Regions from separate parts of the Lysinibacillus sp. GW821-FHT14F06 genome, predicted to be linked through region 2. Evidence: predicted binding sites of a transcription regulator. Region 2 holds the regulator's gene; the other holds the start of a gene.
What was found. Region 2 encodes Rex, which represses fermentation and respiration genes when NADH is low (regulators of the CRP and FNR family bind a similar motif). Its sites were predicted from a motif close to TTGTGAAATATTTCACAA; they were not measured.
Positions count from the first base shown of each region.

Region 1: AC1RNS_RS09530 (cytochrome ubiquinol oxidase subunit I) is a predicted target of Rex. The motif match lies at 2,776-2,793, and genes of this name have one in related genera.

Region 1 covers NZ_JBXAPF010000008.1:30,752-35,190, reverse strand. The annotation lists gene cydS (cytochrome bd oxidase small subunit CydS family protein) at 23-145, opposite strand; gene AC1RNS_RS09535 (cytochrome d ubiquinol oxidase subunit II) at 158-1,183, opposite strand; gene AC1RNS_RS09530 (cytochrome ubiquinol oxidase subunit I) at 1,180-2,526, opposite strand; gene AC1RNS_RS09525 (diacylglycerol kinase) at 3,222-4,136, opposite strand; gene AC1RNS_RS09520 (thioredoxin family protein) at 4,233-4,439, opposite strand, start outside.
Region 2 covers NZ_JBXAPF010000038.1:39,652-44,090, forward strand. The annotation lists gene AC1RNS_RS22920 (CPBP family intramembrane glutamic endopeptidase) at 1-720, shown strand, start outside; gene tatC (twin-arginine translocase subunit TatC) at 807-1,628, opposite strand; gene AC1RNS_RS22930 (twin-arginine translocase TatA/TatE family subunit) at 1,645-1,830, opposite strand; gene AC1RNS_RS22935 (redox-sensing transcriptional repressor Rex) at 1,996-2,631, opposite strand; gene AC1RNS_RS22940 (ABC-F family ATP-binding cassette domain-containing protein) at 2,877-4,439, shown strand, end outside.

The DNA of each region.
Region 1 (4,439 bases), on a different contig from region 2:
CGCCCTGCCGAAAAAAGAGCCGCTATTCGCGACTCTCTTCTTGCTCTTTTGCTATATGATGATCTTTGGGAGCCCACCAGAATGCTGCGACAATTCCTAGAATTACTACAATAAATGGCGCATAAAACATAAGAAATTTCTCCATTATTCTTTCCTCCTATGCGTGATTGTCTTCTTTTCCTGTCACGTAATTTTTGTTAAATAGGAATAGCTTCAGCAATAAAAATAGTGACGGAATAAGCAGACATAGACCTAAAATAAACGCAATCACGAGTGCAATCGCCATTTGTGTACTTGTGAAGCTATCGTAAATTGTTAAATACGGGTACAGTAAATATGGATATTGCGCGATACCGTACGCAAAGAATGCCACTGCAAATTGTGCAATCAATAGTCCTACAGCAAGACCATATTTTTTTCGCATCCATATTAATAACACCGTAATAATAAATAGGATTGCTGAAATGGCAAACAGCCACCATAATTCAACCATATGATTATAGCTCTCTGGGTTGATGGATTTCATTTCATACACAATGCCTAGCGCACTAACCATTAAAGGTGCGGCCCAGATAAGCGCATATTTTCGCATTAGGTTTGTGGCTTCCTTATCCTTTGCTTTATGGGCATACCATGTTAAAAATACAGCTGAGATATAAAGTACAGCAGCTATGCTCAAAACGACAATACTCCAAGCAAATGCACTTGTGTAGAGCGTCCAATAATTTAAGACGGGCTGCCCATTGACAATATCAACATATCCGCCACCAGCAATCGCAAATACGACGGATAGAGAGGCTGGGATAAGTAAGCCTGCCACACCATATGTCAGTGTGTATCCGATATGACCTCTTGAGCCGTATGATTCAAACGCATAGTAGGAGCCTCGTATTGCTAGTAGCACGAGTGAAATACTAACTGGCACAAGTAAAATCGTTCCATAATAAAAGGCTGTTTGTGGGAAAAACCCTACAATCCCGACAAAGAAAAATACTAAAAAGACATTCGTTACTTCCCAAACAGGCGATAAATAACGCTTAATAATATTCGTTAAAATATGATTTTTCCCAATGAGTAGACTATAGGCGTTAAAGAAGCCTGCTCCAAAATCAATTGATGCAACAATGACATAGCCGAATAGGAAAATCCATAGTACTGATATACCTAAAATCTCTAAAGTCATAGGAAATCACCGCCTTTTTCAGAATGGCGATCTTCAATTTCACGTTCAATTGGATTCTTTTTGAACATACGAACCAATACCACAATACTTCCTACTGCCAATACGGCATAGACACCAGTAAATAATAGCATCATTAAATCTACATGGTCACTCGTAGTTGCCCCCTCTGGTGTTCGCATTAATCCATATAAAATCCAAGGTTGTCGCCCAACTTCTGCGAGCCACCAGCCTGCTTCAATAGCAATAATGGAAAGCGGTCCTCCTGCAACAATAATCCATCTAAACCAACGTGTGTGGATAAACTGCCAGTTACGTGCTTTCCCCACTACATAAAGCAGTGAGACAAGCACCATGAACATGCCAATAAACACCATTATATTAAAAAGATAGTGAATATAAAGTGGTGGTCTGTCTTCCTCTGCAAATTGATCTAAGCCAATAACCTCTGCAGTTGGGTTATTATGAGCCAATATACTAAGGGCATACGGAACCTTTATGGCATATTTCACTTCCTCACCATCTAACACACCAAAAAGTATAAGTGAGGCTTTATCTTCCGTTTCAAAATGCCATTCAGCTGCCGCTAATTTTTCTGGCTGGTATTCTGCTAAGTACTTTCCTGAGAAATCTCCGATAATTGCTGCTGCAATAGAGAAAATCAGGCCAATCTTCATAAGTAATAATAATGATTTTTTATGGTACACATGCTTAGAACCTCGAAGCATACGGTATCCTGCAATTGCTGCTAAGACAAATGCCGATGTCATATAGGCTGTCACAAGAACATGAGCTACCTTTGTTGGCATCGCTGGATTAAACATTGCTAAAAAGGGTTGAATATTCACTAGCTGCCCATCTACAATATCAAAGCCCTGTGGTGCATTCATAAATGCGTTGACAATTGTAATAAACACAGCAGACATGGATGCACCTACAGCTACAGGAATTAGCAATAACATGTGCTTTTTCTGACTATCAAAGCGATCCCATGTGTATAAATAAATTCCCAAGAAGATAGCTTCAAAGAAAAATGCAAACGTTTCCATAAAGAGTGGTAACGCAATTGTTTGACCAGCAAGTTGCATAAAGTTAGGCCATAATAAAGATAACTGTAAGCCTATTGCTGTTCCCGTAACTACACCAACTGCAACAGTAATGACAAAACCACGTGCCCAGCGTCTCGCCATTAAAATATAATGCTCATCGTTCTTTCTATATCCAGTCCATTGAGCAATCATAATCATTAACGGAACACCAACACCAATCGTTGCATAAATAATATGGAACGATAATGTTAGCTCAGTTAATGCTCTACTCCAAAAGACTGCTGATTCATTAATCATCTCATTGCCCCCTAACTTCCGAATATTCTTCCAAGTATGGAAAGTAGCATGATAATTGCAACACCGAAGCTTAGCCAAATGAGCTTTCTTTCCTGTGACTTATACAAAGGCAACACTTCCTTTCCCTTAGCTATACCCTCATTTTCCACTATTACAACGAAAAAAACCTTTAAAATGGACCGAAATTTCAGCCTATTATAAAGGTTTCAAATTTTGTTCAAGTAATATACGCACATTTGCCAAACATTTTTCTTAATTCATTCACAATCAATGATCACCATGAATTTTAACCTATTTATAGAAATTAATACTATATTATAGAGCGGTTTTTTAGAACCATAATTAGATGAAAAAAATTGAAACTTAAGTTATTTTAATCCATTCATGAGTAGCATGTTTTTTGAGAGTCTTCCTTTCACTATTAGGCGGAATCATCTCTATTTTGAGCTTCCTCTCTCCACAATTGAGCCGTTCTTTTTGAGCTACTTTTCCTTAGATTGAAAACGATGCGATCCCTTATTTGCGTTTCTTCCTCTCACTATTAAACGGTCCAGTACTCTTGTTGAGCTCTTTCTTTCACTATTGAGCGAAGAATATCCAAATTGAGCCTCCAATTAATCACACTTAAAAATCAAAAGAAAAGCTCTCTTGCACTGGATTAAGCACAAGAAAGCTCCTCGGTTTAATTATTCAATTTAAATACGATCTTCCTCACGAATATCTGCAAGTGGCACAAAAATTTCAATATGGCGTTTTAGATTTTCAAACGTGGCAGGCGCATCCCCACCATATTCGCCATCTAGGTTTAAATGTATTTCATCTTCTGTCGTCACTTTTACCACACTTGCTTTTTTATAAATCACTCGATCATCATTTAAATGCTCACCTCTTAAAGCCATTGCTGCCAGCTGGATAAATTCAGGAAGGCTTACTTTTTTCAATACTAATAACGTAAAGTATCCATCATTGATACTTGCGTCTGGTGCAAGTTTTTCAAAGCCGCCCACTGAATTTGTTAAGCCACATAAAAACATCATTGCATCTCCATCGAAAACCTCACCATCATATTCAATACGCATGTGGGAAGCCTTGATGGATGGAATCATTTCTACTGCTTTTAAATAATAAGCTAGCTGTCCTAGCATTGTTTTCATTTTACTTGGTACTTCGTAGGTCAACTCGGTAATGCGGCCACCCGCAGAAATATTGATGAAATAGCGTTCCCCATTTAATAAACCTACATCCACTGGCAACGTATCACCCTGTATAATAATATCTACAGCATCTTCAATATTTCGGGGAATATGCACAGCGCGAGCAAAGTCATTTGTTGTACCCATCGGAATTAAACCAACTTTTGGACGTTTTTCGAATGGGCTCACACCTGAAACAACTTCATTTAATGTGCCATCTCCACCAACCGCAATAATAATATCAAAGCCTCGTTCTACTGCATTTTTTGCCGCAATGGTTGCATCGCCTTCACAAGTTGTTGCATGACAAGATGTCTCATAGCCTGCTACCTCTAGTTTTTCCAATACTTCTGGTAGATGCTTTTTAAATACCTCTCGTCCAGATGTAGGATTATAAATGATTCTTGCACGTTTCATAACATACCTTCCTGCTTCATAAGATTCTATTTCATTCAACGAAATATTCGCCGAAATGTTGCACTATTTTTTAGACACACCGCACTCCATTAACGACTATTCCCACGCAGCTGTCACTTGATTTTTAAAATCCTCATAAACAAATGTCCAATAGGATTGATTCGTTATATTTTCCTCACGAATTTCCGCATATAATGCCTTTTGTGCATCTTCAAATGTAGGATCTTCTTTATCAGGTAGTCCTGCTCGTTTGCTCACTACTAGTTCCTGTAATTGTGGTGCACGAGGTCCCCATTTTCCGAT
Region 2 (4,439 bases):
CATAAAAAAACAGCCCTATATGTTTTATTGATTTATATCCTCATGCAAATATCAGGCAAATGGCTAATAGAACCATTTCACAAGCTTGTTATGAGTACTACTGGTTTAGCTAGTGAACAAGCCGCTCCACTTACACAAGGCTGGTATATTGCACTAAGCTTCGCCATTGCGTTAATTTTAAGTTTAATTCTTACCTCTCGTGATAAGGCTTTTTGGAATGTCTATCAAGGTAAAAAGGAGACTATACCACTTACAATTATGTGGGGTATTATCGGCTTCTTCCTAGTATTTTTTGGTCAAATGATTGGTGCGGCTATAGAAATGGCTGTGTTTGGAATCAAAGGTGGCTCACAAAATACGGCTGATATTGTGGCCATTGCAAAAGGTGCTCCAATAGCAATACTGGCTATAGTTGTATTTGGACCAATTCTAGAGGAATTTGTTTTCCGTCGTGTTATTTTTGGATCGCTTGTCCAAACTACGAATTTCTGGATAGCGGCTATAGTAAGTGCTATTTTCTTTGCTCTTATTCATAGGGACTTCTCACATATCTTGCTTTATACAATTTGTGGATTGATTTTTGCCTTTTTATACCACAAGACAAAACGCATTTGGACGTCCATTATCGCCCACGTCATGCTGAATGGTTTTGTGACACTTGTACAAGTGTATGCAGAACGATTGCAAAAGTTGCTTGAAGAACTACAAAAAGTGCAATAAAAAATCAGTGGGAGCATTTTTCCCACTGATTTCTTTTATCCTTCACAATAAAAAGCTCGATACGCATGCATCGAGCTTTTCTTATGTTATTGATTTAATTCTTCTATTTGTCGTCGTTGCTGTTCAAGTGCCTCTTCAATCTGCCGTTTTTGCTCAGCTTCCTGCTCCTCTTTCAATCGCATTTCCTCTGATTTCAGGTATTTTTTATAGCCAATACGCGAAATCATAATACTAATTTCATAAAGAACAAACAAAGGTACTGAAACCATTAAATGTGAAGCCAGCTCAGGTGGAGCGATTATGGCAGCACACACAAACAAACCAAAATAGGAATACTTTCTAAAACGAACTAGTATTTCAGGGGATAGTAATCCAATACGTGAAAAGAACAAGATTACAATCGGCAATTGGAATAGGAAACCAAAGGGGATTGTAAGCTTAAATAAAAAAGAAAAATACTCATGTATGCCAAGAGTTTGTTCAACTTGCAATTCATCGGATAAATTCATCATAAACTTGATGACATATGGGAATAAAAAATAGTACGAAAAAGACAAGCCTGCCAAAAACAATAAAAACGAGTAAGGTATATAACTTAATGTTGCTTTACGTTCTACTTCCCTTAACCCAGGGCTTATAAATGCCCACAATTGATACATCAATATTGGTGATGATAGGATAAATGCAATGATAAAAATGACTTGAATGTAAATTGAAAGCGGTGTTACTACATCAAATGCATGGAGCTCTATATCATAAGTCTCCACAGTAGATTGAAGAAATTTAACAATTGGCTTTGCAACAAAAAAGCCAGCAATCATAGCAAGAACAAAGAAAACGGCAACTATGAAAAGCCGTTTTCTTAATTCTTCTATATGTTCAATAACAGTTAGATCTTTTGGATTCATTCCTCAACATCCTAACTTACTTATCTAGTTCTTTCTTTTTCTTATCATCATCTTCATCGTCAGCTAATCCTTTAGTAGCATTTTTGAATTCACGTAGTGTTGAACCGAATGCCTTACCAAGCTCTGGTAATTTCTTAGGGCCAAAAATTAGTAACGCGACAACTCCGATAATAATGAGGCTCATTGGACCTATTGGACCCATTTCAGCCACCTCCTCTTTATATCCATCATTTTAACGCATAATTCGCCATTTTGCTAACTAATTATATGTGAAAGTTTTTCGTCACTCTTATAGATTACTTCTTATTTTAATTCATATTTCTATTTGACAGAAACTGTGAACTATACTTGGAATTATGTATTATTTTCACTCTTCCTGATTACGAATTAAATAGATAAGTGCCTGTAATTCGACAGACAAATCTATTGTTAAGAGTTGCATTTTATCTGGCACAGTAATGCGCTCTGGGGTAAAGTTTAAGATACCCTTTGCATTCATGGCTGCTAGACGGTCAGCCATCTTTTGCGCTGAGCGTGGTGAGACAGTTAAAATGGCTAGCTCTGCGCCATATTCTGCATATTTTTCCTCCAATAAGTCAGGATGAAAAACAGGAATATTACTAATCATCTTGCCATCCTTTGGAGCTTTTGAATCGAATGCTACAACGATATGTGTATTATGATTCTTTTGGAAATTATATTTTAATAGAGCACTACCTAAATTCCCCACACCGATTAACGCTACTTTTGTCGTTTCATGTTGATCTAGCGTTTGACTAAAGAATTTTAATAAATGTTGAACATCATAGCCATATCCTTTTTTCCCAAGTGCACCAAAATAAGAAAAGTCACGGCGAATGGTTGCTGAATCTATTTTCATCGCTTCACTTAGTTCTTTCGATGAGATTCGTTCCATGCCTTCGTGCGCAAAGTTTTGGATAAATCGATAGTAAAGAGGAAGTCTTTTAGTAGTGGCCTGTGGAATTTTTAATTCTTGTTTCAAACTTTTTCCTCCTCGTTTATGTACCAAATTCGCCTAAACATATTTTAAATGATACATGCTTAATGAACTACTTACAAAGTTTATTATTTCTATTGGAGGATTTCTCTTTAGTTAATGGCGCCATTTACGCCACTAACTAAAGAGAAATCGTTTCAATCTTACATGACAGCTCGGAATAAGTAAAGCATCGACATTGCAAGCACATCGTTCATCCATTACACTAAGGAAGAATTGAGGTGTCAAGAATGATTGTTTTACAGGTCAATCAACTATATAAATCCTTCCTTGCAGATGAAATATTAAGTGGCGTTAAGTTAGAAGTTCAACATCGTGATCGTGTTGCATTAGTAGGACGAAATGGCGCAGGTAAGTCAACTTTACTAAAAATAATTGCCGGTCAAATGTCATATGATGCGGGTGATATTATTATTCCTAAGGGCATACAAATCGGCTATTTAGAGCAGCACGCTGGATTAAACTCAACCTTGTCGATTTGGGATGAAATGTTAACCATTTTTGAACCACTTATGGTACAAGAAAAGACCCTTCGCTCACTAGAACAACAAATGGCTGATCCAGCAATATATGAAGACTCTATTTTGTATGCAAAAATAATGTCTGAGTACGATCAATTGCAGCATAACTTTAAGGATGCAGGCGGCTATCAATATGAATCTGATATCCGTTCAGTGCTTCATGGCATGCAGTTTTATCCTGAGGATTACGAAAAATCCATTCGTTCATTATCAGGAGGGCAACGAACTCGTTTAGCACTTGCTAAGCTTCTCTTAAGTAAACCAGATCTTTTAATACTAGACGAGCCTACCAACCATTTAGATATCGAAACGCTCTCCTGGTTAGAATCTTATTTAAAGGGCTATGAAGGCGCAATTCTTATTGTTTCCCACGATCGCTATTTCTTAGATCAGGTTGTATCGATTGTCTATGAAGTTTCACGTCATCGTGTAACAAAATATACTGGCAATTATAGTGCTTATTTAGATGAAAAAGCGAAAAATTATGAGCGTGACATGAAAATGTTTGAACGCCAGCAAGATGAAAAAGCCAAGCTCGAGGACTTTATTCAAAAAAATATCGCGCGTGCTTCTACCACAAAGATGGCACAAAGTCGCCGTAAAATGTTAGAACGAACAGATTGGATGGAATCTCCTGATAGCGATGAAAAATCAGCTAGCTTTGGTTTCACAATCGACCGTCAAAGTGGTAATGATGTTTTATCTGTTGATGAATTAACAATAGGTTATAGTGCTAAAAAAATATCAAGTGGTATTCATTTGCGCACCTATAGAGAAGATCGAATTGCGCTTGTTGGACCAAATGGCGTAGGTAAGTCCACTCTATTAAAAACCATTGTAAAAGATTTATCACCACTCTCTGGAGAAATTCGCTATGGAACAAATGTTCAAATTGGTTACTATGATCAGGAGCAGGCAAAGCTCACAAGCAATAAAAGCGTTTTAAAAGAGCTTTGGGACGAATGGCCGTTAATGAATGAAAAGGATATTCGAACTGTTCTAGGCCGCTTCTTATTTAGTGGTGAAGACGTGGATAAAGCTGTGTCCTCTTTATCCGGTGGTGAAAAGGCAAGGCTTGCTCTTGCAAAATTAATGATGCAAAAGGCAAATTTCTTAATTCTAGATGAACCTACCAACCACCTAGACTTAGATAGTAAAGAGGTCTTAGAGAATGCGTTGATTGATTATCCTGGTACGTTACTATTTGTATCACATGACAGATATTTTATTAATCGAATTGCTACGAAAGTAGTTGAGCTATCTGGTGATGGT